4 regions of the Bradyrhizobium sp. LB8.2 genome follow, and region 1 is predicted to be linked to each of the others. Evidence: predicted binding sites of a transcription regulator. Region 1 holds the regulator's gene; each other region holds the start of a gene.

Region 1 (7,395 bases):
TGCAGAAACGCGCTCGACACCGACACGGCCTGGTCGAGCAATCCGCCCGGATTGTTGCGCAGGTCCATCACGTAGCCCACGAGCTTCTCCTGCGGGATGTCCTTGGAGATCGACGCGATTGCCTTCTTCAGGCCGTCGGTGGTCTGCTCGTTGAACGAGGAGACGCGGATATAGCCGATATCGCCATTCTCGACGTGGAAGCGGACGGGGCGCACATGGATGATCTCGCGCTTGATCGCGACGTCGAGCGGGGCGTCGGCCCCCTTGCGCACGATCGTGAGCTTGGTCTGGGTGTCGACCGGGCCCTTCATCTTGTTGACGGCCTGCTCGAGTGTCATGCCCTGCACGGCATCGCCGTCGATCTTGCTGATGAGGTCGCCCGACATGATGCCGGCCTTGGACGCCGGCGTGTCGTCGATCGGCGAGACGACCTTGACGAGGCCCTCCTCCATCGTGACCTCGATGCCGAGCCCGCCGAACTCGCCGGAGGTGGTCTCCTGCATCTCGGTCCAGGCCTTGTCGTTCATGTAGCGCGAGTGCGGATCGAGCGCGGTCACCATGCCGGTGATCGCACCTTCGATGAGCTTGGCATTGTCGGGTTTCTCGACATAGCTCGCCTTCACCCGCTCGAATACTTCGCCGAACAAATTGAGCTGGGAATAGGCGTCATCCGCGCTCGCTGCCGCCCGTGCTGCCCATACGCCGCCGTGCGGACTGGCTACCAAAAGGGTCAGACACGCGCCGGTGAGCGCGCCCAAGGGGAACAGCAGGGTTTTCCGCATGGATAGACAGGCCTTTTTGCTTTGGGCTTCGGCTGCGCCATGCAAATGGCGATCCAGCCCGCTGTTCACAATACCATTCTGGTTTCTTCAAGGCCGAGATACCACGCCGGCGGCTAGACCGTAAAAAATCCCTTCGCCCGGGCCTAAACTTTTGGCAACGTTCCGAAACCGTTTCGCGCAAGACGGGAATCGGTCCGCCGGCCCACGCCTCGCAGCTATGCGATTTTAGGATGGTTTTGGAGGGCCGGACACGATAGGCGATGACAATAAGAGTTCAAATTCTCGGGAGGACAACAATGAATGACGCGCCCCGCACCCGGCCGGAGAGGAACGTCGAACTCGGCGCCAGCGCCGAGCCGTTCCAGAACCTGCACGAATTCATTCGCAAGGCGCGCGCCAATCTGAACCAGAACGCCTGGGACTACATCGTCGGCGCCGCCGAGACCGAGACCACGATGCGTCGCAACCGCATGGCGCTGGACGAAATCGCCTTCCGCCCGCGCGTGCTGCGCGATGTCAGCAAGGTCGTCGGCTCGGTCGAGCAATTCGGCCGCACGATGCGCCTGCCGGTGGTGCTCGCCCCCGTCGGCGCGCTCGAAATCTTCGATCCGGATGGCGCGGCGAGCGTGGCACGCGCCTGCGGCACTTTCGGTGCGGCGCACATGCTGAGTTCGGTGTCCGAGCCCGGCCTCGAGAAGACCGCCGAGGCGGCACCTGGCGCGCTGCGCCTCTACCAGCTCTATGTGCGCGGCGACGATGCCTTCGTCGCCGACGTTGTCAGCCGGGCCGAGAAGAACGCCTATGCCGCCTTCTGCCTGACCGTCGATACCGCCCATTACAGCCGTCGCGAGCGTGACATCGCCAAGCGGTACGTTCGCGAGAGCCGCCTGCGCGCCACCGGCGGCGATTTCCAGAAGGGCCTGGAGTGGCGGACGGTGAAGATGATCAAGGACAAGTTCAAGATCCCGCTGATCCTCAAGGGCATCGCGACGCCAGAGGACGCGCTGATCGCGATTGATCATGGCGTCGAGTGGATCTACGTCTCCAACCATGGCGGCCGTCAGCTCGATCACGGTCGCGGCGCCATGCACGTGCTGCCCGAGATCGTCGATGCCGTGAAGGGCCGCGCGAAAATCATGGTCGATGGCGGTGTCTGTCGCGGCACCGACATCGTCAAGGCAATAGCGGCGGGCGCCGACCTCGTCGGCATCGGCCGGCTGCAATGCTGGGCACTGGCGGCGGCCGGCGAAGCCGGCGTGGCGCGCATGCTGGAGCTGCTCGAGGACGAAGTGCTGCGTTGCCTCGGCTTGCTGGGTGCGACTTCGTTCACCGAGGTCGACAAATCCTGCCTCCATGCAGCGACCGCAACCAACGCGCCGAGCGTGTTCAGCGCGTTTCCGCTGTTCGACCACGAGCCATATCGATACTGAGTGAAAGGACGCAATGACACCGCTCTCTCCCGGCAGCGCGGATGCGCTTCTGTTCGATCTCGGCCGCGTGGTGCTCGATATCGATTTCTCCAAGGCGATCGCCTGCTGGGCGGGACATGCCGGCTGCGAGCCCGATGCCATCGTCGCGCGCTACGTGCGGGACAGCGAAGCCTATCGGCTGCACGAGGTGGGCAAGCTCAGTGACGAGGACTATTTCTCCTCGTTGCGAGATTCGCTCGGAATCGGCATTTCGGACGCGCAGTTCCTGGAAGGCTGGAACGCGATCTTCACCGGCGAAATGCCTGACATCGCCGAGCTGTTGCCGCGGGCAGCGAAGCAGATGCCGCTCTACGTCTTCTCCAATACCAACCGGCCGCACGTGGACTATTTCTCGAAGGAATATGCCGACGTCCTCCGCCATTTCCGCGAGCTGTATTTGTCGTCCAGCATCGGCCTGCGCAAACCGAATGCGGAGGCCTTCGACCACGTCGTTGCTGCGATCGGCGTGCCCGCCGGGCGTATCGTGTTCTTCGACGATCTTGCCGAGAACATTGAAGGCGCGCGGGCGCGCGGCTTGACGGCGGTGCATGTGACCTCGCCGCGTGACGTCGGGATCGCCCTCAAGGCGCTGGGGATCTGACCGCCGGCCTGGCGCATTGCCAGGCAAGCCGACCTGCCGATCCGGAACAATTTCACCCGGGGACGAAAAACCAAACACTTTGTGCATTTTTAGACAGAGTTCCGGGAACGGAATGCCACCCTCCGGACTCTTGAGTCCGTTGGGACTTCTACGGACGGATGCATCATCGTGTTGGGCAAGACCTACCTCACCAAGCAGGCCTCTCTTCTTCTTGAATTCGCCAGGACAACTTCAGACTCGGACCTTTCCGCCAAGCTCGTGAGCAAGGCCGCCGACCTGAAATCCCAGGCCGATCCGCTTCCCGACAAGGATCAGGGGTCGAAGGCGCCCGACGTAAGTCCCGAGCAGACAGGGACCTGATCGGCGCTGGCCGGGGCGCTCGTCATTCTCGTCCCTGCCATGGTCACTCTCCTGCCGATCTGTCTCGTTCTCCGGATCATGCCGCGACGGGCTTGATCTTGCCTTCCAGAACAATGTGAAGCAGCGGGATGACTGTCCCCGCTCAGCTGTTTTTGCCTCTGCGCCCGCGCTCGGCTAGAAGACTTGCGGAACATTCGCCCGAACGTGCCGAGCAGGAGTTTTCGCCGTGGCCTTGATGCCGGTTTCTGGTGCGCTTGCCGCTGTGCTGGCGGGTGCAGAGCCGCTGCCCGAAGAGATGGTTGCCCTCGACGAAGCCTACCATCGCGTGCTCGCGCGCGACGTCGCGGCCCGGCGTACGCAGCCGCCGCGAGCGATGTCGGCGATGGATGGCTACGCTGTGCGCGCGGCCGATGCCGCGACGATCGATTCGAAGCTCACCGTCATCGGCGAGGTCGCGGCGGGTCGGCCGTTCGCGGGAACGGTCGGCGCCGGCGAGGCCGTGCGGATCTTCACCGGCGGCGTCGTTCCCGACGGCGCCGACGCCGTCGTGATCCAGGAGGACACGGTCGCCGACGGCAAGCGCATCACGATCAAGGAAGCCGCGATCGCCGGACGGCACATCCGGCCCGCCGGTGTCGATTTCCGCGAGGGCGACGTGCTCCTGCGCAAGGGAAGCCGTCTCACCGAGCGCGACCTCGCGCTTGCGGCCGGGATGAATCACCCGCACCTCGCCGTTTGCCGACGTCCGAAGGTCGCGATCCTCGCCACCGGCGACGAGCTGGTGATGCCGGGCACCACGCCCGGTCACGGCCAGATCGTCTATTCCAACGGCTACGCCCTGCACGCGCTCGCTCGCAGCGAGGGCGCCGAGACCATCGACCTCGGTATTGCCGCCGACACGCTGGAGGCCACCACCGTCGGCATTCGACGCGCCCGCGAGAGCGGAGCCGACATCCTGATCACGACCGGCGGCGCATCGGTCGGCGACCACGATCTGGTCCAGCAGGCGCTGAGGGACGAAGGCATAACGATGGCGTTCTGGAAGATCGCGATGCGGCCGGGCAAGCCGATGATGCACGGGCGGCTCGGCGCGATGGAGGTGATCGGCCTGCCGGGCAATCCCGTGTCGTCCTACGTCTGCGCTTTCCTGTTCTTGGTGCCGCTGATTCGCGCTCTCTCGGGCCGTTCAGTGATTCACCATCGCCGCGAGCGCGCCGTGCTCGGCCGCGACGTCGGCGCCAACGACCAGCGGGAGGACTATCTGCGCGCGCATCTGGAGGAGCGCGACGACGGCACGCGCGTTGCCCTTCCCGTCAACCATCAGGACTCTTCGCTGCTTGCGAATCTCGCTGCGGCACAGGTACTTCTCGTGCGCGCACCGTTCGCGCCGAAAGCCGAAGCAGGCACACCTTGCGAGGTGTTGCGGCTCCCCGTGTGAGCGCCCCGACAACGCATGTTCCGCGAACTTCGCTCTGTTCACGGTAAATTAAGCAGTTGCGGAACACATATCGAACATATAGTGTCCGTTCATGATTTGTTTCGAGCGTGTAGCGGCTTATTGCTGAATTCAGCGTCTCGGAATCGAACGACATCAACCTGGAGACTTTGGTCGAGATGTTAACGCGCAAACAATACGAGCTTCTGCGGTTCATCAATGAACGTCTGAAGGAAAGCGGCGTGCCGCCCTCCTTCGACGAGATGAAGGATGCGCTCGACCTGCGCTCGAAGTCGGGCATCCATCGCCTGATCACGGCGCTCGAGGAGCGCGGCTTCATCCGACGCCTGCCCAATCGCGCCCGTGCGATCGAGGTCATCAAATTGCCCGAGCTCCAGGCCGCCGCCGGCAGCCGCCGCGGCTTCACGCCGAGCGTCATTGAGGGCAATCTCGGCAAGGTGCGTGCGAGCTCCAGCCTGCCCGCGGACGATGGTGAACGTCCGGTCGCGGTGCCGGTGATGGGCCGGATCGCGGCCGGCACACCGATCGAGGCGTTGCAGACCCGCAGCCACACTATCAGCGTACCGCCTGACATGCTTGGCTCGGGCGAGCACTACGCGCTCGAAGTGCGCGGCGATTCTATGGTCGAGGCCGGCATCCTCGACGGCGACATGGCGCTGATCCAGCGCAACGAGAGCGCCGATACCGGCGACATCGTGGTGGCGCTGATCGACGACGAGGAAGCAACCCTCAAGCGCTTCCGCCGCCGCGGCGCATCGATCGCGCTCGAGCCCGCCAACGGCGCCTATGAGGTGCGCATCCTGCCGCCGAACCGGGTGAAAATTCAGGGCAAGCTGATCGGGCTGTACCGAAAGTACTGAGCCTGTACGGCAGTCACGCAATTCCAATTGGAGTGGACGGATTGCCCGCTCCGGCTGGATAGTCATCCTGGTTCTGCACAGATTATCCGGCCGCATCTCCGGCGGTCCATCCTCGACACGCCGCGCCGAGCATCCCAGAGGCTTCGCGGCGTTCCGGTTTGAGGAGACGTCATGCGCAAGGGCATCTCCGGCCGCTGACGTGCGCGACCGAAATGCCCAGGAGCAGGCTTTGTTCCTCGCCGATTCGGGAAAGATAATGTGATCGCGGCGTGCGGAAACCAGCCGCAGATTTGCCCATAACCAAGCAGAGGCTTGTGTGTTTCCACTCTGATAGGGGCCTGCGCCTCGATAAGAGACGCCGGTTGCTATCCCAGCATGAGGAGCACCCGATGTGTGACTACAGCCTGCATGCCATCGCGTCGCGCCCCGCCGAAGTCGGCGAGACGGTCGTCACGACAACCTTCCGCGGCACCTCGACGCGTGGTTTTGCGTCCGCAGCCGATCCGACTGTGGCCGTCTGCCTGCTGCCGGGAACGGAGCTCGCCTTCGCCGACAACATCCGCTACGACAATCGCTGGATCTGGACACGCACGATCAATTCCCGTGTCGGCAAGTTCGGCAAGATCGATCCGCACATTCCCGACCGCCATCATGACGCGATCGAATTCCCCGACGGCAAATACGTGCTGGTGACCCAGCTTGTCGAAGGACAGCGCGCGACCGTGCTGCAACTGCCGGTGACGCTGCCGGCCGGCGAGCGCGAGCACAAGCCGCAGATCATGGCCAACAGGCAGCCAACCATCACGCGCCTGCCGATCGGCTGACACGGTCGCCCTCCGGCCACGGGATCGGAGGCCAGGATTGATTTGCAATCGCCGGCCGTGGCCGGCGAGGTGGTGTGGTTTGCGTCCAGCGAATCCGATCGGATGCACCAGCCGACTGCATCTCTCCGCACGATCCGATTAATCGTCGGCTTGCAAATCGATTTCCGCCGGCGTTGCGTCCTTGCTGCGTGGCGGGATCGCTTTCGGCGCAAGACTGCCGTCGAAATCACCTTCGCCTGAGCCGGCCGGCAACCAGGGACGGCTCGTGCCTCTTTCCCTCACCGCCTGAACTGCAAAGCCGTCACCACGCTGCGTCAGCGCCAGCGCGCTCTGGCTCGCGAGCCGCCGTCGATCGACCACCATCGCGGCGCAATCGGGCGGCGCGGGACGTGCCGTCACCACCAGCGCGGCGCGGTTGCAATCGTCCGCCAGCGCGTCGATGCGCAGTGCCAGCGCGACCAGCCGCCCATCGGCGAGCGGCGTCACGCAGCCGGATTCATCGCAAGACACGCCGGCGGCCAGCGAGGCGCTGGCGGCATCGCGCGGATCGGCGTCGGCAGCCAACCACTCCTTGAGCAAAAAGCTATCCTTGCTCGTCTTGATCAGGTGAAGATGTCCGTCCTTGCCCCGCACCGCGACGCTCTGGCCATCCCCGGCAATCAGGATGTCGGGCTGCCGCACCGACAGCCCCCAGAGGATCGCGACCAGCAGCACCAGTGCGCCGGACCAGCGCAGCGGCGTGCGCAACAGGCCCAGCACGATGATCCCCAGGCTCGCCGCGATCAGCGGCGCGATGCCGAAAGCCGGGATGCGGCCGATCGCGCCCGGCAATGCCGCGACCCAGCGCGAGACCACGACCATCCAGTCGATGCCGATCCCCATCAGCCACCAGAACACGCTATCGAGCCCGAAGGGAGCCGCAAGCAGCCCGAGCAGCCCCGCCGGCATCACCAGCGCCGAGACCACCGGCATCGCACCGAGATTGGCGAGCACGCCGAACGGGGTGACGCGGTGGAAGTGGAAAGCGGCATAGGGCGTGGTCG
Region 2 (7,395 bases), on a different contig from region 1:
TGATCAACCGCGCCGGCTCGATCGTCCGGCGCTAGCTAGAGAATTGCTCAGCCAAGGCCTTTTACTCAACCGAAGCCTTGGCGTGGCGTTCGGAAGACTCCAGCGCGGCCGCGCTGAGGCTGCGTCGGCGCCAGATGGTGCCGACGACCAGCACAACGACGACGCCGAGGATCGCGCAAAAATATTCGCCGCCCCCGCCACCATGGGCGAACTGCGGCGGGATGCGCAACGCGCCGAGCATGTTGTCCAGCGAGGCGCCGAACGGACCGTCGAACAGCGTGTGCAGCCGCGGCGCAACGGCGGGATCGGTGGCAATCACTTCGCCTGCGATCCAGCCGAGCAGCGCCGCGCCGGCCCACACCAGAACCGGCAGCTTTGTGAGCAGCGCCATGATCAGCGCCGCACCGGCGACGATCAGAGGCACGCTGATGGCAAGACCGAGCACCAGCAAGGGCACGCTGCCATTGGCGGCGGCAGCCACCGCAATGACGTTGTCCAGACTCATGACGATGTCGGCGACGACGACGATCTGCACGGCCTGCCACAGATGCGAGGCCGACTCGACGCCGTCCTCGTCCTCTTGTTCCGGCACCAGCAGTTTGGCTGCAATCACGATCAGCGCGAGACCGCCGACGAGCTTGAGGTACGGCAGCTCCATCAGGCTCGCGACGATGCCCGTGAAGATGATCCGCAGCAGCACCGCTGCGCCAGCACCGAAGATCATGCCCCAGAGCCGATGCCGCGGCTTGAGGCCGCGGCAGGCGAGCGCGATCACCAGCGCATTGTCGCCGGACAAAAGGATATTGATCCAGATGATCTTGCCGACCGCAACCCAGAAGGTCGGTTCGGCCATCTCGTTGCGAAACTGGGTGAAGAATGCCCCGATCGTAGCGGGATCGAAGATCTGCCAGAGCCAGTTCACACTACGTCCTTTCGCCGTGTCTCTTTAACTTATCGGCTGACGGATCAGCCGACGATCTCGTTGCCCGAGAAGAACTGCGCGATCTCGATCGCGGCGGTCTCCGGCGCGTCCGAACCGTGCGCAGAGTTCTCGCCGATCGACTTTGCGTAGAGCTTGCGGATGGTGCCGTCAGCCGCCTTGGACGGATCGGTCGCACCCATCGCATCGCGGTACTTGGCGACGGCGCCCTCGCCTTCCAGCACCTGGACCACCACGGGCCCCGAGGTCATGAATTCTACGAGCTCACCGAAGAACGGCCGCGCCCTGTGGACCGCATAGAAGGTCTCGGCCTGTTCCTTGGTCATGCGGATGCGCTTCTGCGCGACGATGCGCAGGCCCGCCTTCTCGATCACGGCGTTAACCGCACCGGTGAGGTTACGCGCGGTGGCGTCGGGCTTGATGATCGAGAAAGTGCGTTCGATGGCCATAATCTTGTCCTTGGGGAAGAATGCGGTGGTTCGGAGTTGCCGGGCTTATATCGGCGCCTTCGCCGGACGGCAAGCGACCGCCCGAATGTCTCACAGGCGCTTCGCCGCAGGAGTGAACGGCCGATTCCAGCATGGCTTACAACAATTTCACCCAAACGAAATATAATCGAAGGGTCGCCACAAGAAGTGTCGAAAGATGCCCTTTTCAGTTTTGGGATTTGGCAACAATTGGCCCGGCTTAGATGACCTGTTTAGCTAATGGCTTCGCAGATCAGTCGCTGCTTGCGCGGGCACCCGCAGCACGCCCGTGAGCGAGCGAAACCGACTAGCTGATTGGCCGCGCTGATCGGAGATTACCTCCAGCTTGGGAAATGGGAGCGGAAACGATCTTGCATTTTGTTCTCGATCTGTTCTTATCGATCGCTGGCGGCAGAATGCTCCGCGATCGCTCATTGGCGGATCGCCGGAGTTCCCTGCTGTCCTTCGAGTTCTGAAAATGGTTTGAGAAGGACCGTAAACTCATATGAAAACAGCACGTTAAGCAGGTGGGCTTACGCTGTTTGGAACAGGCAGCGTGGGGCGAAGTAGTCCACATGCCCGTTTGCTATTTCAGAAATGATGGACAAAGATGAACGTGGAAAACCGATGAACGCTGCTCTTCTAGCCAGATCCGAAGATGGTCCCGCCATCGCGCCAATATCGCCGGCGCGTGAGCTTGGAGCTTATGAGGAGTTGTGGCTGCAGCAGGGAGCGACCTTTAAAACGATAGCCGATCGATTTGCTGCCGACCCAACTGCTATGCCTTCGGATTTCATCGCCCCGAGCGTAGCCGACGCTCGGGCCCGTGAAGTGATGGCTAAACTGTTGGCCGCAGGAGTTTCGCGCTTCGGCGTACGTATCCACCACGCTGGCAATTACCCGACGAGACTGCGCGATGCGAAGCACCCGGTAGAGCTGCTGTACTTCCAGGGCACTTGGGAGTTGTCGGAGACGCGATCGGTCGCTGTCGTCGGGAGCCGAAAGCCGTCTGACGAGGGGATTGCCAGAGCGAAGAAGATTGCCCGCGAACTCGTCGCTCAAGATTTCACCGTCGTCTCGGGACTGGCGTATGGTATCGACACAGCAGCGCATACGGCTGCTCTCGAGGCGAAGGGGCGAACTATCGCGGTAATCGGCACCCCGCTCGGTGTCTACTATCCAAAGGAAAACGCCGAGCTTCAGAAAAGAATTGCTACCGACTTCTTGCTGATCTCGCAGGTACCTGTTCTGCGTTACGCAAATCAAGCCGTGCCACACAATCGGCTTTTCTTCCCTGAGCGCAACATCACTATGAGCGCAATGACGGAAGCTACTATCATTGTCGAGGCGGGCGAAACGAGTGGCACCCTTACTCAGGCCCGAGCTGCTCTGCACCAAGGGCGAAAGCTCTTCATTTTGGACTCCTGCTTTCAGCGCAAAGACATTACTTGGCCGGCTACTTTCGAGGCTCGCGGCGCAATTCGTGTCAAGCACATGGACGATGTTTGGGACGCTTTGAGTGTCAGCAGTTCGCTTCCAAAAAATTGACGAGAAGAATAGGTCAGATCACTATTACATCACAGAAAGTGATGAGTGCCTATTTCTGTACGAATACACGTCCGGTATGGGCTACGCCCACAGCGAAACCAATTCACTTATCTCGAACCTTAAAAAAAAGAAGGGGGCGGGAGGATATGCATGGAAGGGGCGCGCAATCGCGAGCTGTGCATCTGCGCTTGGACCGGCGATAAATCCAAAATGGCTGGCCGATGCGGTTCTCGTTCCGGTGCCTCCATCGAAGATCAAAACCGATCCAGCATACGATGATCGTATGACAGAGGTTTGCCGCACCATCCGATCGACCGTTCCAGTCGATGTGAGAGAGTTGATCGTCCAAGTCAAATCGACCGATGCGGTTCACGAAGGAAGTCGGTTGAGACCCGAAGAGATAGAAGCGAATTGTTACATCGACGAAAGTTTGTGCGGACAGAGCGCCCCAAAGTACATCGGCATCGTGGATGACATGTTGACGGCAGGAGCGCACTTCAGGGCGGCCAACAATATCCTGTCTAAGCGATTTCCGACCAGCAGGATCACCGGCCTGTTTATTGCTCGTCGGATTTTTTCAAATTCTGGCGAGGTGTCACTGGACGATCTGCTTGCTTAAGCGGTGTTTTGCCAACGGCTACCGGGGAGAATAGACGGCTCGTGGAGCGCTAGTTGTCGCCCTCATTCTTCGCCAAAGTCCCTCGGCCTTCGGGATGTGGGGCAAGCAAGTGCTTTTCGTCCTCCCCTATTGGACGCCATTTGAGCTGCCCCTTGTCAAATCCGGTACTCACGTAGCCAAGCACACTTGACGTTGAATTGTTTGCTGAAAGGAGCCGATCGAAATTTATCTCGAGAACAGCCGCAGAATTTTGCAACGTTTCGCGGGGCGCCTGATTTGCGATCTCTTGCTTCAGTTTTTCAAAGTCTGTCTTCGTATCAGCCGCTTCTTTTGCCGCCGCATCGGCTCTATCCTTGGCGAAGCCGAACCGCTGCTCCAAAACTTCGACCTTGCCCTTCAGTTCAGCAACCACCCCTTCGGAGAGTTTACCTCCCAGCCAATACGCGAACCAGACGACCGCAATCGTGCCAGTCGCCACGATACCTGCAACCCAATTGAAGAAGACGGGTGCAGATAAATACAAATCCGCAGCTTTGATGAGGAACGTTTGGAACGAGTTCATGATCACCTATCGCACTAATTCTTCCTACTACCAGCAATTGTGTTGCTGCGAATACTAAGCAGCGATGCCGGAACGCGCGCGTCTGCCGAAGCCAATCGCAAAACTTAACCTCGGGGACTACCGCACGGCACGCGCCATTCTCGAAACGTTCTTCCAAAACTCATTGCAGAACAAAAGCTTAGGTCAAATTACAATCCTGCCCGGTTCACCCAGATGAACCCAATCTGAAGCCCCCGTCAGGATTCGGTTCAGCTTCGCCGGCGTAACGTCAGGTCTATCGAAACCGAAACCTGATGATCAGGCAGACCGTTTCGGCGGCCTTTCCATCGACGCGATAGCCCCGCGCCGGCAGTTTTGAGGAGATCACCATGTTGAGGAAACTTTCGCTTGCCGCTGTTGCCGCGGTCGCGCTGGGTGCCGCGCTGGCGCCGACCTCCGCGTCCGCTCACTGGCATGGCGGCTGGGGCCACGGCGGCGGTGGTGGCTGGCATCACGGCTGGGGTGGACCGCGCTTCTATGTCGGCGGCCCCGTCTCCTACGGTTATGGCGGCGGCTGCTATGTGCGGCGGCTGATCCCGACTCCCTGGGGCCCCCGCTGGCGCCTGACCAACCGCTGCTACTGAGCCCGACAGCACCTTCCCAAAAGGGTACTCAAGCCCCCCAGGTACCTTTCAAGCGAAGCCCCGGCGTTCCCCTGCGCCGGGGCTTTGTATTCGGGTTGGGGTATCGCGCGCTCTCATACAATTTTTGCTAGAATGACGGGCAATCTCCGCGAGTGGCGAAACCATTTGGAGGCCAAGGACTTGATACCGTGTCGCTTCTTTGAAAACACGGAACCCTGCGATGGCCGGCCTTTCTGCCAATGACGGCGAACAAATCGATCGGCGCACCAGCCGCTCGATCTCCGATGCCGTGGGCGAACGGCTCCGGCAGAGCCTGCGCCCCGAAGCCAGGCTCCCGACGCATCTCGAGCAGCTCCTCAACGAGCTGAAGCAGCGCGAGCGCGATTCGCACTGACTTCAACCTCACGGAAAAACGGGTTGCGTTTGATCCCGGCTGCGGTGACAAGGCCGCATGCTTGCTATCACCGACCTCTCCATCCGCCTCGCCGGACGCCTTCTGATTGACCAGAGTTCCGTGCAGATCACGCCCGGATCCCGCGTCGGCATGGTCGGTCGCAACGGCACCGGCAAATCGACCCTGTTCAAGGTGATCCGCGGCGAGCTCGCGGCCGAGCACGGCACGGTCACATTGCCGCCCCGCTGGCGCGTCGGCAGCCTCGCGCAGGAAGCCCCGAACGGCCCCGAAAGCCTGATCTCGGTGGTGCTCAAGGCCGACCTCGAACGCGACACTTTGCTTACCGAGGCCGAGAGCGCGACCGACCCGCACCGGATCGCCGAGATTCAGACCCGGCTGGTGGACATCGACGCGCATTCCGCCCCGTCGCGTGCGGCCGCGATCCTCTCCGGCCTGGGCTTCTCGGCCACCGACCAGCTCCGCCCCTGCGCCGAATTCTCCGGCGGCTGGCGCATGCGCGTTGCGCTCGCCGCAACGCTGTTCGCCGCTCCCGACCTGTTGCTGCTCGACGAGCCCACCAACTATCTCGACCTCGAAGGCACGCTGTGGCTGGAGGATCACCTCGCGCATTATCCGCGCACAGTGATCGTGATCAGCCATGACCGCGATCTCCTGGAAAGCTCGGTCGACCAGATCCTGCATCTGGAGCGCAGCAAGCTCACGCTTTACAAAGGCACCTACTCCTCCTTCGAGGAGCAGCGCGCCATGCGCGAGATGCTCGATGCCAAGCAGGTCAAGCGCCAGGAAGCCGAACGCGCGCGCCTGCAAGCCTTCGTCGATCGCTTCAAGGCCAAGGCCTCGAAAGCCCGGCAGGCCCAATCACGCGTCAAAATGCTGGAGCGGCTGAAGCCGATCACGGCGCTGGTCACCCAGGATGTGCGCGAGATCAGCTTTCCGGCGCCCGAGAAAATCCTGTCGCCTCCGATCATCGCCGTCGACAACGCCGCGGTCGGCTACGATCCGGCAACGCCGGTGCTGGGCCGCGTCACCTTGCGGATCGACAATGACGACCGCATTGCGCTGCTCGGCTCCAACGGCAACGGCAAATCGACACTGGTCAAACTGCTCGCCGGCCGCCTCGCGCCATTCTCGGGCAAGGTGACGCGAGCAGACAAGCTGTCGATCGCCTATTTCGCGCAGCACCAGCTCGACGAATTGAACGAGGACGGCTCCGCCTATGACCACATCCGCAAGCTGATGGGCGGCGAAGCGCCCGAGGCCAAGGTGCGCGCCCGCGCCGGCGCGATCGGTTTTTCCGGCAAGGCGGCCGACACCAAGGTTGGAAAACTGTCGGGCGGCGAGAAGGCGCGGCTTCTGCTGGGACTCGCGACCTTCTTCGGCCCCAACATGATCATCCTGGATGAGCCGACCAACCATCTCGACATCGACAGCCGCGCCGCGCTCGCCGAAGCCATCAACGAATTCCCCGGCGCCGTTATCATGGTCTCGCACGATCGCTATCTGATCGAGGCCTGCGCCGACCGGCTCTGGATCGTCGCCGACCGCACCGTGACCAATTACGACGGCGACCTCGACGAATATCGCCGCCTGGTGCTGTCCGCGCGCAACGGCGAGCCCGCCCCGCGCGAGCGCAGCGCGGCAAGCGAGAAGCCGCAGCGTCCGAGGTCGGACAACCGCGGCCCGCTGAAGAAGCGCATCGCGGAAGCCGAGTCCGAGATCGCCCGCGTCAGCGAGATCATCACCAAGATCGACACGGCGCTCGCCCTCCCCGACATCTTCACCCGCGATCCCAAGCAGGCCGCGCAACTGTCAAAGGCACGCGCCAACGCCGCCGACGCGCTGGCGCGCGCCGAGGAGCAGTGGTTGGAGGCGAGCACGCAGTTTGACGAGGCCGCGGGGTAACGTCTTCGCCTACCCGCGCTTGCAGGAAATGGCTCAGTCGGCAAACTGGCCGGTTGCCGTGATCATGGGCGCCCAGCGGTCGTCGGCAGCGGGGTCGGAACTACCGCTCCCGCATGATGTCGTGCCGGTAGCGCTGCAGCGGCGACAACAAATAGCTCAGGATGGTGCGCGAGCCGGTTCTGATCTCCACCGTCACCGCCATGCCCGGCGCCAGGCTGACGAGGCGGTCGTCCACCTGCATCTGCGTGCGATCCAGCGAGATGCGTGCGCTGTAGCTCAGCTCCTGCCCGTTGGGCTCACTGCTGTCGCGCGGCGTCCC
Region 3 (7,395 bases), on a different contig from region 1:
TGATACGCGGCGAGACCGCACCCGCGCCCGACATCGCGATCGCCTCGGCGCGCGAGGCTGCGCGCACCGCGCCGACGCTGGAGGCGCTACGCGAGTTGATGCAAAGCTTCGACGGCTGCGCGCTAAAACACACGGCGACGCGGTTGGTGTTCGCCGACGGCAATCCGCAGGCGCGCATCATGTTCGTCGGCGAGGCACCGGGCCGCGACGAGGACATCGAGGGGCTGCCCTTCGTCGGGCGCAGCGGAAAGCTGCTCGACCTCATGATCGGCGCGATCGGGCTCAACCGCACCACCGCCTACATCGCCAACGTGATTCCGTGGCGGCCGCCCGGCAACCGCACGCCGACGCCGCAGGAGACGCAAATCTGCCTGCCCTTCATCCAGCGCCAGATCGAGCTGGTGAATCCGGATGTGCTGGTGACGCTCGGCAATCCCGCGACGCAGACGCTGCTCTCGACCCGCGAAGGCATCATGCGCACCCGCGGCCGCTGGTTCGACTACGAGACGGCTGGCCGCACCATCCGCGCGCTGCCGACCTTCCACCCGGCCTATCTGTTGCGCTCGCCTTCGTACAAAAAGCTGGCTTGGCAGGATCTGCGGGCGATTGCGAAGATCCTGGCGGGATAGCCGGTCTCTCGTGTCCCGGACGCGATGCAGCGCCATAGCGCTGCTTCGCAGAGCCGGGACCCAGCATGCCGCAACATGGGCCCCGGCTCTGCGGCGCATCACTTCGTGCTGCGCAGCGTCCGGGGCACGAGAGTGTCACGTCCCCTTCGGCCGCACGATGGCCCAGCCGATACGCAGGAGCTGCTGGCGTCCGGTCACCAGCCATTCGAAGGCGCGCGGCACTTCCGGGACGATGCCGGGAAAGCGCGCCAGGATTTCCGGCGGTGGGGTGCCGGCGGTATCGGAGGCGCGCCAGACCACGACGCCGCCGGTCTCGCTGAATTTGGCCTGATTCATCCACGGCGTACGCGCGGGCTCGGCATCGATGAAGAGATGCGGCCGGCCGGAATGCAGCGTGATCAGGCTCGCAAGCTGGGTCTCGCCGGCGACCGCGCGCAGGCGATGATTGGTGCGGCGGGCAAAGCTTTCGTCGAAGAAGTCCGAAATCGCCCGCGCCGGCATCGAGGTCGCGATCTCGTTGGCACCGGTCCAGGGCAGGAACAGGACGGCAAGCACGACGCCGATTGCGGGCGCCACGACGGCGCCGGCCCACACCATCCGCAGCATCTTCGTCCGGCGCATCGCGATGAGATCACCGGCCACCACGACCACGGCAAGCCCCGATATGACCAACACGACGCCGGCGCCGCCGACGACGGCATCGAGGCCCAGCAGGCCGGAGATCAGCACCGCGCCGAGCGCCGGCGCCAGCGCGAAGAAATAGACGAAGTTGCGCGCGAGCGGCTCGACCGGCGGGCGGTAGATGATCGGCGCCTCCTCGCTCCTGGGCACGAACAGGCCGGTGTTGAGGATCGTCAGCGCCGGGATCGCCGCCGCGCCGAGCAGGAGCCCTCCGAGCAGCCAGCCCGCGTGCAGCGCGCGGGCATTGAGTTCGGCGACCTCAGGCCAAGCCGGCAGGACGAGCGCCTCGGCGCGCATCAGCCAGACCGCATAGGGCAATGCCAGCACGGCGACGACCACCAGCGCAAACAGCGGGTCGAATGCGCGCAACGTGCGGCGGCCGCCCGCGGTTGCGAGCGCGAAGGCGATAAGCAGCAGCAGGAGGAAGATCGCCGCGGGCGTCGTCAGCAGCAGGAGGCCGGCCTCGATCGACCAGGCGAACCAGGCATTGCCGCGGCGCTGGCCGATGATCTGCCAGGAATGCAGCAGCAGCAGTGCCCAGAGCGGCCGCGCCAGCACAAGGGGGCCGAAGTCGAGTGCGGGCGACGAGAAGGCCAGCATCGTCATGGTCAGCAGCACGGCCAGCACCGCCTGCTGGGGGCCGACCACGGCGCGGGACAGATGATAGAGCGTGATGAAGGTTGCGATCCCGCAGAGCTCGGCCAGGACGTAGACGCCGAACACGTGGCCGCCGGCGGCGCGATAGGCGATGTCGGCGAGCCAGATCGGCAAGGGCGGGCCCAAATCAGTGCCGACCTGGTATTCGCGGCCGAAGGCCAGCAGCGTCGCGAGGCTGCCGGGCGGGCTGCGATAGAACGCCAGCGCCACGAACAGCCACATCGCGGCCTGGAGCAGCACGGCGATCCACACGATCAGCCGCGGCCGGGCGCGAATGAGCTCGATAACCAGGGAGGTAAACCGCATGCAACGTCCGAAAGATGCAGCCAACCCGTCCAGCCGGCCCTATTCGCTCACGACTGTTTTGATAGAGGGCGCTGCGCGTCGTGGCAACCGAGTCTGGTCTAGAGATTTGCCGACGCGTCCACTTCCAGGCTGGTGTCCACCTGCACCTCGATCTCGGTCACCGCAAACAGGTCCTGCGCCGGCTCAACCGTCCAGGGCATGTGCTTGGCGCGGGCGGCGACGACGGGGGCAAAGAAGCTGCGGTGGTGGACGGTGGGGCCGAGGCGGTTGAGCGCGTCGAGGTGCTCGGGAACGGCGTAGCCCTTGTGCTGCTCGAAACCGTAGCCGGGGCAGTCCTGCGCCAGCGCGCACATCAGGCGGTCCCGCGTCACCTTGGCGACGATCGAGGCCGCCGCGATCGACAGGACGATGCCGTCGCCGCCGATCACGGCCTCGCAGTCGCATTCGGTATCGAGCCGGTCGCGGCCGTCGACGAAGACGTGGCGGGGCGCCTCAGGCAGCGCCACCACGGCGCGCTTCAGCGCCCACAGCGAGGCGCGCAGGATGTTGTCGCGGTCGATGCGGGAGCGCGAAGCGACGGCGACCGAGACCTGCGCGGTGGCGCAGATCTTGTCGAACAGCTTTTCGCGCGCCTCGGGCGTCAGGCGCTTGGAATCGTCGATGCCGCGCGGGATGCGGTCGGGATCGAGAATCACCGCAGCCGCCACCACAGGACCGGCCAGCGGCCCGCGGCCGGCCTCATCGCAGCCCGCGACCGGCCAGATCCCGCACTTGAACAGCGCGCGCTCGCGGCGGAAGCTTGGGGGAACGATGATGGCGCTTTTTCCGCCGGCCAGCGCCTTGGCCAATTTTTTGGGCGCAGCTTTCTTGTTACTGAGCGCAGCCTTCTTGGGCGCACCTTTGGCCGGCTTCTTGGCGGATTGATCCCGAATCATGGCCGGGATCGTGCGCAAGCGGCGTGGCCTGCGCAACCGGGAACCTCGGACAATTCCCGTTATTCAGGGTCAGCCGCCCTATTCCGCCAGATGCACCCGCCGGTCCTCGCCGACCTCGATGCCTGGCGCGACCACGACCTCCCAGGGATGGCCGTCAGGATCGGCGAAATAGCCGGAATAGCCGCCGTAGTCGGTCTGATGCGCGGCCTTCAGCAGCGCGGCCCCCTTGCTGAGGGCGAATGCCAGCACCGCGTCCACCTCCTCACGCGCGCGACAGTTCCATGCGAGCGTCATGCCGCGGAACGTCGATGGCCTCGGAGTATCGGGCAATTTGGCGTCGGCCGCGAGCTGATCCCAGGGAAACAGCGCAAGCACCGGACCGCCGGTGTCATAGAACGCAACGGCCTCACCGGTCACCTTCAGCCGGCGCGAAAACCCGAGCGCGTCGTAGAAAGCGATGCTGGCGCGGATGTCGCTGACACCCAGCGTGATGACGGTGAGCCGCGGGATAGGAGCTGGCAATTCCTTACTCATACAACACCTCGTCCACTTCGTCGCTCAGAACAGGCTGAGCTGATCGCCGTTCCGCTTCGGCTTGGCAAAATGATCCGTCGTCAGCTTGGAGCGCCGCTTGTTCAGCCCCAGCCTGTCGCAGGCGATCTCGAAGCGGCGGCCGATGGTCCAGGCCATCGGGCCAGTGCCCTTCATGCGCTCGCCCCATTTCGCGTCGTAGTCGCGGCCGCCGCGCATGTCGCGGATCAGCGTGAAGACGTGGCGGTAGCGGTCCGGATAGTTCGCCATCAGCCATTCACGAAAGAGATCGCGTACCTCAAGCGGCAACCGCAGCAGCACGTAGGAAGCTTCCTTGACGCCAGCATGGGCGGCGGCATCCAGGATGCGCTCGATCTCGGAATCGTTCAGCGCGGGGATCACGGGCGCGACCATGACGGTGGTCGGAATGCCGGCCTCCGAGAGCTGCTTCAGCGCCTCCAGCCGCTTCGGCGGCGTCGATGCCCGCGGCTCCATGGTGCGCGCGAGCTTCGGATCGAGCGAGGTCACCGAAATCCCGACCTTGGCGAGGTTGCGCTTGGCCATACGCGCGAGAATGTCGATGTCGCGGGTCACCAGCGCCGACTTGGTGACGATGCCGACGGGATGGCCGGCGCGTTCCAGCACCTCCAGAATGCCGCGCATGATCTTGCGGTCGCGCTCGATCGGCTGATAGGGATCGGTGTTGGTGCCGATCGCGATCATCCGCGGCTCGTAGCCGGGCGCAGCAAGCTCCTTCTCGAGCAGCGCCGGTGCCTCAGGCTTCACGAACAGCTTCGATTCGAAGTCGAGCCCCGGCGACAGGCCGAGATAGGCATGGGTCGGCCGCGCGAAGCAATAGACGCAGCCGTGCTCGCAGCCGCGATAGGGATTGATCGAGCGATCGAACCCGATGTCGGGAGAATCGTTGCGGGTGATCACTTTGCGCGAGGTGTCGACGCCGACGGTGGTCTTGAACGGCGGCAGCTCTTCCAGGCTCTGCCAGCCATCGTCGAAGGCGACGCGCGCCTCAGCCTCGTACCGGCCGCTGGCATTGGATTGGGCGCCCCGCCCTCGCCTGCGCTGCTTGTCGATGGCGACCGCAAGCTCAGGGAAAGCAGAAGGCGCACCCGCCGGCTCGGAGGGCGCCGTGACCGGCGGGTGCTTGAGAGCATGAGAGGATGCTGGACTCATGAAGCCAAGATAGCATGTCGAAGGAACAAATCAAGAACACAAACAAAAAACTGAAAAACAACCCCATGCACAGTAACCGCCCAAATGTCGGGCGGGCGCCTTCGACCTCGCGCAACACGCCCGTTCCGACGACTTCGTTTGATGCCGGTCAGGGATCAATCGCCGCAGATCGATGTTGGTGACAATCGCTGGGTGAAGGTCGGCAAGAACATGACAAATCGAAGACAATCGCCTGCGGCGAGCAGCGACCTCGGCCTCCTCGATCGCTACTGGCGCGCTGCGAACTATCTCTCCGTCGGGCAAATCTACCTGCTCGACAACCCGCTGCTGCGCGAGCCCTTGCGGCCCGAGCACATCAAGCCGCGTTTGCTCGGCCATTGGGGCACGACGCCGGGTTTGAACTTCATTTATGCCCATCTCAACCGCGTCATCCGCGCGCTGGACCTGAGCGTGATCTATGTCTGCGGTCCCGGCCACGGCGGCCCCGGCATGGTCGCCAACACCTATCTCGAAGGCAGCTACAGCGAGATCTATCCCGATATCGCACGCGATACGGACGGATTGCGCAAGCTGTTCAGACAGTTCTCCTTCCCTGGCGGCATTCCGAGCCACGCGGCGCCGGAAACGCCGGGCTCGATCCATGAAGGCGGCGAGCTCGGTTACGCGCTGGTGCATGCCTACGGCGCGGCCTTCGACAATCCCGACCTGATCGTCGCCTGTGTCGTCGGCGACGGCGAGGCCGAGACCGGCCCGCTCGCGGCGTCCTGGCACTCCAACAAGTTCCTCAATCCCGCCCATGACGGCGCGGTGCTGCCGATCCTGCACCTCAACGGCTACAAGATTGCCAATCCGACGGTGCTCGGGCGGATGCGCGATGAAGAGATCCGCGATCTCTTCCGCGGGCTCGGCCACGAGCCACTGTTCGTCGAGGGCGACGATCCCAAATTGATGCACCGAGCCATGGCGGACGCGCTCGACGTCGCGCTCGCCGGCATCCGGTCGATCCAGCAGCACACCCGCGACGGCCGCAAGAGCGTCGAACGTCCGCGTTGGCCGATGATCGTGCTGCGCAGCCCGAAGGGCTGGACCGGCCCCAAGGAGGTCGACGGCAAGAAGGTCGAAGGTTTTTGGCGTGCACATCAGGTGCCGGTCGCGAACTGCCGGGAGAATCCGGCGCATCTGAAGATTCTCGAAGACTGGATGCGCAGCTACGAGCCGGAAAAGCTGTTCGACGGGAGCGGCGCGCTCATTGCCGAGCTCCAGGCGCTCGCGCCCGAAGGCAATCGCCGCATGGGCGCCAATCCGCACGCCAATGGCGGCCTTCTGAAGAAGGAGCTGAAGCTGCCGGACTTCCGCAGCTTCGCGGTGGACGTGCGAGAGCCCGGCGGCGTCATGGGGGAAGCGACGCGCGAGTTCGGCAAATTCCTGCGCGACGTCATCCGCCTCAACGCGCAAGAGCGCAACTTCCGTATCATGGGTCCGGACGAGACCGCGTCAAACAGGTTAGACGCAGTGTTCGAGGCGACCGAACGCGTCTGGATGGAGCCGATCGAATCTTACGACGTGCATCTCGCGCAGGATGGCCGCGTGATGGAGGTGCTGAGCGAGCATCTCTGCCAGGGTTGGTTAGAAGGATATCTGCTCACCGGACGGCACGGCTTGTTCTCCTGCTACGAGGCCTTCATCCACATCGTGGATTCCATGTTCAACCAGCACGCCAAATGGCTCAAAGTGACGCGGCATCTCGCATGGCGGCGCCCGATCGCCTCGCTCAATTATCTGCTGACCTCGCATGTCTGGCGCCAGGACCACAACGGCTTCAGCCATCAGGATCCCGGCTTCGTCGATCTCGTCGCCAACAAGAAGGCCGACATCGTTCGCATCTACTTCCCGCCGGATGCCAACACGCTGCTGTGGATCGCGGACCATTGCCTGCGCACCTACGATCGCATCAACGTGATCGTCGCCGGCAAGCAGCCGGCGCCGCAATGGCTGTCGATGCAGGAAGCGGCCACGCATTGCGATGCGGGCATCGGCATCTGGAGCTGGGCCGGCACGGAAGACGTGGGACAAGAGCCCGACGTGGTGATGGCCTGCGCCGGTGACGTGCCGACGCTGGAAACGCTCGCCGCGGTCGACCTCCTGCGCAAGGCACTGCCCGACCTGAAGATGCGCGTCGTCAATGTCGTCGACCTGATGACCCTGCAGCCTCGGGAGCAGCATCCGCACGGCCTCGACGACCGCGACTTCGACAGCCTGTTCACGCGCGACAAACCAGTGATCTTCGCCTATCACGGCTATCCTTACCTGATCCACCGTCTCACCTACAACCGCACCAACCATGCCGGCATGCATGTGCGCGGCTTTGCCGAGGAAGGCACCACGACCACGCCGTTCGACATGGTCGTGCTCAACGGGCTCGACCGCTATCACCTCGCGATCGAAGCGATCGAACGTGTGCCTGG
Region 4 (7,395 bases), on a different contig from region 1:
ATGCACCATGTCGCCCTGGATCGGTCCCGGCCGCACGATCGCGACTTCGATGACGAGATCGTAGAAGGTCTGTGGCTTCAGGCGTGGCAGCATGTTCATCTGTGCGCGGCTTTCGACCTGGAACACGCCGAGCGATTCTCCGAGGCACAGCATGTCGTAGACTTTGCGGTCGTCCTGCGGGACGCTCGCCAGAACCCAGCGCTCACCCTTGTGCTGGTCGATCAGATCAAAACACTTGCGGATGCAGGTCAGCATGCCCAGCGCGAGCACATCGACCTTCATCATGCTGAGCGCGTCGACATCGTCCTTGTCCCATTCGATGAAGGTGCGATCGTCCATCACGGCGTTACCGATCGGCACATAGGTGTCGAGCCGGTCTTGCGTGAGCACATAACCGCCAACATGCTGGGACAGATGACGCGGAAATTCGATCAGCTCGGTCGCCAGCTCGACCGCGAGGTTGATCATGGAGTTTTGCGGATCGAGGCCGGCCTGCCTGACCTGCATGTCGTTGAGGCCCTTGCCCCAGCTGCCCCAGACGGTGTCGGCCAGTGCGGCGGTCACGTCCTCGGTCAGGCCCAGCGCCTTGCCGACGTCGCGGATGGCGCTGCGCGGGCGATAATGAATGACGGTGGCGATGATCGCGGCGCGGTGGCGGCCGTAGCGGCGGTAGACATATTGCATCACCTCCTCGCGCCGCGAATGCTCGAAATCGACGTCGATATCGGGCGGCTCCAGCCGCTCCTTGGAGATGAAGCGCTCGAACAGCAGATCGACCTTGGTCGGGTCGACCGAGGTGATGCCGAGCACGTAGCAGACCGCCGAATTCGCCGCCGATCCCCGCCCCTGGCACAAAATGTTCTGGCTGCGCGCGTAATGCACGATGTCGTGCACGGTGAGGAAGTAATGCGCGTATTTCAGCTCGGCGATCAGCGCGAGCTCTTTCTTCAGGGTGGCACGCAGCTTGTCGTCGATCTCGCCATCGAAATATTTGTCGACACCCGCCCAGGTCATATCCTCCAGATGCCCTTGCGCGGACTTCCCCGGCGGCACCGGCTCGTCCGGATACTGGTATTTGAGCTGGTCGAGCGAGAAGGTGATCTTGTCCGCAAAGCGCATGGTCTCCGCGATAGCCTCAGGGAAATCGCGGAACAGCCGCGACATCTCCCTGGGTGTCTTCAGAAACCGCTCTGCATTGGCTTCCAGCCTCCGGCCGATCGCCTCGATCGTGGTTTTTTCCCGGATGCAGGTCAGCACGTCCTGGAGAGGACGGCGGCCGGCATCGTGATAGAGCACCTCGTTGGTCGCAAGCAGCGGCACTTTTGCTTTTGCGGCGAGATCATCGAGCTGCGCGAGGCGGCGCCGGTCGTCGCCGCGATAGATCAGGCTCGCCGCCAGCCACACGCCCTCGGCGCGGCTCGCCTTCAGCTTGGCGAGAATGTCCTGCGCTTGCGCCGCATCGAAGCGATGCGGCAGCGTCAGGATCAGGAGCTGACCTTCGGAAAACGCAAGCAGATCGGCGAAGGTGAGATGGCACTCGCCCTTCTCGATCCGCGTGATGTCGTCGCCACGCTTGCCCCGGGTGAGAAGCTGGCACAGCCGGCCATAGGCGGCGCGGTCACACGGATAGACCAGAATATCGGGCGTACCGTCGATAAAGACGATGCGCGTGCCGATCAGCAGCTTTGGCTTGTGCAGCACCTTGTCATTGTCGAGCTCCTTGTAAGCGCGCACCACACCGGCCAGCGTGTTGTGATCGGCGATGCCGATTACGGGAATGCCGAGGATACTGGCCTGATGCACATAGGCGCGCGGATCCGAGCCGCCGCGCAGGAAGGAGAAATTCGTGGTGATGCCGATCTCGGCATAAGCGGGCGTATTCATGCGAAGAGACCGTGCACATACCAACCGGGAGGAACGGGCTTGCCGTCGTCATCGAAGCACTCCCCTTCGTAAAGACCGTCGCGAAAGATCCAGAAGCGCAGGCCCTCGGCATCCTCGATACGGAAATAGTCCCGCGTCAGTTGCTTGCCGTCCTGCCGCCACCATTCCATGGCGATGCGTTCGGGCCCTTCGACCCGCACCACCGCATGCTGCGCGCGGCGCCAGGTGAATTGATGCGGCGGGCCGTCGGGCACGGTCGCGAACGGCACCGTAACCGGCTCGGGCTTGTCGAACAGCCGCAAGGGACGCAGCGGCGGCTCACTCTCGGTGCGCGCGGGCCATTCGGCCTGCATGGCCACGGCGAGATGATGCTGCGCCGGCGCGGCCAGCACCGCACATTCGGGGATATGGGTATCCTGCGGCAGGTGCACGACGACGCGCTTTCCGCCGATGCGCGCGGCGATGCGGTCGATCAGCGCGGCAAGCTCGTCATTGTCGTGGACATGGGCGTCGAGATCGCGCTGCTCCTGCACCACGATCTCGGTGCGGCTCGCCGACAGCCGCACCATGTCAAAGCCGAAGCCGGGATCGAGGGGATCGGCGAGCGCATCGAGGCGCTCGCGGAACAACCGGTCGACGACGGCGCTTCGCGTCACGGGACGTCCGGTCTCGACCATGATCGCGCGCACCGCGCCGTCGGTGCGGAAGAAGGCTGCTTCCAGGCGGCGCGCGCCCTTGCCTTGCTTCTCCATCGCCGCGATCAGCGTGTCGGCGAGCCGCGACAGCGTCATCGCGATCATGGTGTCGGTGGCGATCGGCTCGGCAAAGCGTTTTTCCACGATGTAGTCGGGCGGCGGCTTCCGCGGGCTGATCGGCGCATCGCCCTGCCCCAGCGCATGCGCGAGCAGCGTGGAGAACCGCGCACCGAACCGCGCCGTGATTTCATGTGGCTCGCGGGAGGCGACATCGCCGATGGTCTTCAGGCCGGCGCGACGCAAGCCCGTGGTGATGGCCTCGCCCGCACCAAGCGCGGACACCGGAAACCGGCTGATCGCCGCCGCCTCCCTGCCATCGGCGACGATGGTGCCCGTGACCTGGCGCGTCAGCGTGCGTGCGCAAACCGAGGTGCCGGCGATCGCCGCGCTGACGGCAAAGCCCTGGCGATCGAGGGCACGGACGAGGGTCTGCAACAACGCAGTCTCACCGCCGAACAGATGCGCACAGCCGGTGATGTCCAGAAACAACCCGTGCGGCGGATCGAGCGCCACCAGCGGCGTGAAACGATCGCACCAGTCGGCGATGTCGCTGAGCGTCTTCGCATCGGTCACGACATCGGCGTCGAACACCTTTAAATCCGGACACATCGCCCGGGCATTGGCCAAGGGCTGGCCGATATACAGACCAAGGCGCTCGGCGGCCTCGTCCAGCGCATGGATCACCAGCGCGCTGTTGTCCTTGGCAACGACGATGCTGGGCTCGTTATTCTTATGCAGTCCGGCGTTGCCAAAGAACCGCTGGATCCGGTCGATGGGCAGGCGCGGCAGCCACAGGCTGAGGATACGCCGGCGGTTCAGAGAACTGGCACTCATCACATTTCCATTCCATGATCCACCGGCCGCACGGGCCATGACGATTGCGCAGGAGCTCGGCATCGAAGCGCGGCGCGCCCCAGGCACTCCACACCGACCCCGGCGTCGAATGCGCCGCGCGCAGCATCCATCGTGTCTCCGCGGTCGATGGCAAAGGTTGCGCGGCCATCCGCAGCAACAGGCCAGTCACGCCTGAAGATTGCGCGGCCAGCGTCAGCTTGCGGCTCGCCACGAGATCGAACTGCCTGGTTTCGCCCCAGAGCTCGAGCACGACCGCACCCAGCGCATCGCAGGCGAGCGCATCGGCCGAGGTGCGTAGCGCGCTCTCCACATCGGCGGCGCGCACCATCACCACGCGGCGCGGATCGAGGCCGATCTCGGCGAGCCCGCTCATCGACAGCGCGCCGGTTTCAATGTCCGAAAAATCCTGCCGCACCCATAGCAGCGGTTTGCGCGCCGTCACGCGCCCCGCAAGTCCCGTGACAAAGCCCGTCGCGGCCGCGCCCTGACGTCCCTCGCAAAACACCTCGTGGATCGCCGCGCGCGCGAGCCCGCCCTTCAACGCGCCGTCGGCCGCGCCGTGACCAAGCGCGATGCGATCGCGCTGATGCACGACCTCCGCCGTCTCGATGCGCTCGATCTGGCCGCGCAAGGTCGCAAGCGCGCTTGTTCGTGCGGTGGCGCATGATCCGCCAAAGTGTGAGCGGTTTGGCGACAAGATCATGCGCCCTCTTAAAAAGAAGAGCGCGATCGGACGCAAAACCGGCGACCACTTTTGCTGATCGCGCTCTGCATGCTCGCCGCTCCTTCAGGGATGATTGCCGGTGCTCTCAAAAGAGAACCAACGGCTGGCTCAATTGTTCATGGTATGTTCTAATATAAAGCTAACGGCGCCCCAAGAGTCAATCGAATTGGGACTCTTCGGGATTCATAAGCAGAATCAAAGGGATTCACACATGGACGTGCAACGCAAACTGGAGATTCTGGCAGACGCCGCCAAGTACGACGCGTCCTGCGCCTCCAGCGGCACCGAAAGGCGGGATTCCAGCGACGGCAAGGGCATGGGCTCGACCGCGCCCGGCATGGGCATCTGTCATTCCTACGCCCCGGACGGCCGCTGCATCTCGCTGCTCAAGGTGCTGCTGACCAACGCTTGCAATTACGATTGCCTCTATTGCGTCAACCGCGCCTCCTCCAACGTGCCGCGCGCCCGCTTCACCGTCGACGAGGTGGTCAAGCTGACGCTCGACTTCTACCGGCGCAATTACATCGAGGGGCTGTTTCTCTCCTCCGGCATCATCCGCAGCCCCGACTACACCATGGAGCAAGTGGTGAGCGTCGCGCGAAAACTGCGCGAGCAGCATCACTTCCGCGGCTACATCCATCTCAAGACAATCCCGGAGGCCGACGATGCATTGATCTCCGAGGCCGGCAAATATGCCGATCGTCTTTCCATCAACATCGAGATGCCGGAAGAGGCGAGCCTCCAGCAATTCGCGCCCGAGAAAGACGTGCGCGCGATCCGCCGCACCATGGGCCGGCTGCGGCTGAAGCTGGACGAGGCCGAGGAAAACCGTAGCGCGAAAACGAAAGCCAGGCCGCAGCGCTTCGCGCCGGCAGGCCAAAGCACGCAGATGATCGTCGGCGCCGACGCGGCCTCCGACCACACCATTCTCCACACCAGCGCCAATCTCTACGGCTCATACAGGCTGAGGCGCATCTACTATTCCGCGTTCAGCCCGATCCCCGACGCCAGCCGCGCGCTGCCTCTGCGCGCGCCGCCCTTGCTGCGCGAGCACCGACTCTACCAGGCCGACTGGCTGATGCGGTTCTACGGCTTCGATGTCGGCGAGATCGTCGACGACAGCGCGATGCTGCCGCTTGACATCGATCCAAAACTCGCCTGGGCGCTGCGCCACCGCGACCGCTTCCCGCTCGACGTCAACCGCGCCAGCCGCGAGGAATTGTTACGCGTGCCGGGCTTCGGCACCAAGACGGTCGAGCGCATCATCGCGACGCGGCGCACGACCACCATCCGCGTCTCCGATCTCGCACGGCTGCATGTGCCCCGCAATAAGGCGCTGCCGTTCATCGTCCTCAGCGATCACCGGCCCACGCCGCATCGCCTCGACGAGGCACGGCTGATCGAACGGTTCAAACCGAAAGCAACGCAACTGGGGTTTGGCTTCTGATGCAATACATCACCCTCGACACCGAAACCGATTTCGACGGCTGGCGCAAAACCGCGCGTGCGCTCGTGCTTCATCAGGTGAAGCCCGCCGATATCACCTGGGCCGTGCAGGGCGGCGAAGCTGAGCTGTTCGCGCCGTCCTCGCCGTCTCCGCTGCCGGAGGGCGGCAATGGCACCTTCAACGTGCCGGCAAAATTCGTAGAACTCGCCAAGGCCGCGATCCTCCATCGCGACGGCGAGCGTTTTGCGATCCTTTATCGTCTGCTGGTTCGGCTGAAGAACAATCACGACCTCATCGAGGTCGCGACCGATCCCGATGTCGCGCAAGTCACGGCCATGGCAAAGGCGGTCTACCGCGACGAGCACAAGATGCATGCCTTCGTGCGCTTCCGCGAGATCGGCCGGGAACGCGAAGCACATTACGTCGCCTGGTTCGAGCCGGAGCATCACATCGTCGAGCTCGCCGCGCCGTTCTTCGCCAAACGTTTTGCCGACATGCCATGGTCGATCCTGACGCCGGATCTCTGCGCACATTGGGACGGCCACGCGCTCTCGTTCACGTCTGGCGTCAGCAAGCGCGAGGCGCCGGGCGAAGATCGGCTGGAGGAAACCTGGCGGCGTTACTACGCCAGCATCTTCAATCCGGCCCGCCTCAAGGTGAAGGCGATGCAGGCCGAGATGCCGAAGAAATACTGGAGGAACCTGCCCGAGGCTTCGATCATTAAGCCTCTGATCGAGGACGCCGAACGCATGACCGGCGCCATGATCGCCAATGCCGCAACCGATCCACACAAGCCTCAGAAGCGACCGGAGGCTCCGATGAAACGTAAGTCCGCCACCGACGATCTCGAAGCGCTCCGCGAGGAGGCTGCGCATTGCCGCGCCTGCCCGCTCTACAAGGACGCGACGCAGACCGTATTCGGCGAAGGCCCGAAGTCCGCCAATATCGTGCTGGTCGGCGAGCAACCCGGCGACAAGGAAGATCTCGCCGGCCATCCCTTCGTCGGTCCGGCCGGCCAGATGCTGGACCGGGCACTGGCGGAAGCCGGCGTCGACCGCAAGAAGGTCTATGTCACCAACGCGGTGAAACACTTCAAATTCGTGCCGCGCGGCAAAATCCGCCTGCATCAGAAGCCAAATACGCCGGAGATAAAGGCCTGCCGGCAGTGGTATGAGCGGGAAGTCTCCGTAATCCAGCCCGATCTCATCGTCGCGATGGGCGCGACTGCCGCGCAGAGCGTGTTCGGCAAGATCACCCCGATCGGCAAGACCCGCGGCCGGCTGATCGACCTTCCCGACGGTCACAAGGCCCTGGTGACGGTGCACCCGTCCTATCTGCTGCGGCTGCCCGATCCGGAAGCCAAGGTGCTGGAATATCAGCGCTTTGTCGAAGATCTGAAAATCGCCGCCAGTCTGCAGAAGAAAGCGGCGCGCGCCGCCTAAATACAGGCGGGAAAACGGCTTTCAAGCCCTGGTTGTCATCCAGCCTTCAAATCCATCGGGGACAATAGCCCTTACAGAGCTAAGGGGCGTCCAGACATGACCGATGTTGCATTCGACCACGCGGTAGCCGATCCCGCGCCGATCCAGCCGGCCTCGCGGCCAAATCTCGACAAGGGCTTCAATCCGCTGACGATGATCCTGTTCTTCGGCATTCTTGCCGTGGGCCTGCTCTATGTGGCCTACAGCATTTATTCCGATGTCGATGCGACCGGTACCCGGGTCACGAGC

What was found. Region 1 encodes LexA, which represses DNA repair genes until DNA is damaged. Its sites were predicted from a motif close to TGTTCNNNNTGTGTTCNG; they were not measured.
Region 2: the regulator LexA is predicted to act here: its motif matches at 1,787-1,804, upstream of ABIB06_RS33510 (DNA-processing protein DprA).
Region 3: the regulator LexA is predicted to act here: its motif matches at 4,952-4,969, upstream of ABIB06_RS02150 (PA0069 family radical SAM protein).
Region 4: the regulator LexA is predicted to act here: its motif matches at 4,332-4,349, upstream of ABIB06_RS13050 (putative DNA modification/repair radical SAM protein).

Annotation. Positions count from the first base shown of each region.
Region 1 covers NZ_JBEPQV010000028.1:14,086-21,480, reverse strand. The annotation lists gene ABIB06_RS28220 (S41 family peptidase) at 1-782, opposite strand, end outside; gene ABIB06_RS28215 (alpha-hydroxy acid oxidase) at 1,079-2,212, shown strand; gene ABIB06_RS28210 (HAD family hydrolase) at 2,226-2,852, shown strand; gene ABIB06_RS28205 (hypothetical protein) at 3,021-3,212, shown strand; gene ABIB06_RS28200 (molybdopterin molybdotransferase MoeA) at 3,439-4,650, shown strand; gene lexA (transcriptional repressor LexA) at 4,827-5,528, shown strand; gene ABIB06_RS28190 (hypothetical protein) at 5,918-6,352, shown strand; gene ABIB06_RS28185 (ComEC/Rec2 family competence protein) at 6,491-7,395, opposite strand, start outside.
Region 2 covers NZ_JBEPQV010000038.1:50,933-58,327, forward strand. The annotation lists gene ppx (exopolyphosphatase) at 1-35, shown strand, start outside; gene ABIB06_RS33500 (TerC family protein) at 62-922, opposite strand; gene ndk (nucleoside-diphosphate kinase) at 967-1,389, opposite strand; gene ABIB06_RS33510 (DNA-processing protein DprA) at 2,035-2,955, shown strand; gene ABIB06_RS33515 (hypothetical protein) at 2,927-3,574, shown strand; gene ABIB06_RS33520 (hypothetical protein) at 3,624-4,136, opposite strand; gene ABIB06_RS33525 (sulfur globule protein precursor) at 4,505-4,759, shown strand; gene ABIB06_RS33530 (hypothetical protein) at 4,980-5,153, shown strand; gene ABIB06_RS33535 (ABC-F family ATP-binding cassette domain-containing protein) at 5,211-7,076, shown strand; gene ABIB06_RS33540 (HlyD family type I secretion periplasmic adaptor subunit) at 7,177-7,395, opposite strand, start outside.
Region 3 covers NZ_JBEPQV010000001.1:469,711-477,105, reverse strand. The annotation lists gene ABIB06_RS02170 (uracil-DNA glycosylase) at 1-629, shown strand, start outside; gene ABIB06_RS02165 (glycosyltransferase family 39 protein) at 765-2,273, opposite strand; gene rnhB (ribonuclease HII) at 2,372-3,208, opposite strand; gene ABIB06_RS02155 (VOC family protein) at 3,287-3,742, opposite strand; gene ABIB06_RS02150 (PA0069 family radical SAM protein) at 3,767-4,930, opposite strand; gene ABIB06_RS02145 (phosphoketolase family protein) at 5,141-7,395, shown strand, end outside.
Region 4 covers NZ_JBEPQV010000008.1:181,967-189,361, forward strand. The annotation lists gene ABIB06_RS13035 (error-prone DNA polymerase) at 1-1,884, opposite strand, end outside; gene ABIB06_RS13040 (Y-family DNA polymerase) at 1,881-3,473, opposite strand; gene ABIB06_RS13045 (ImuA family protein) at 3,370-4,197, opposite strand; gene ABIB06_RS13050 (putative DNA modification/repair radical SAM protein) at 4,430-5,665, shown strand; gene ABIB06_RS13055 (UdgX family uracil-DNA binding protein) at 5,665-7,107, shown strand; gene ABIB06_RS13060 (inorganic phosphate transporter) at 7,204-7,395, shown strand, end outside.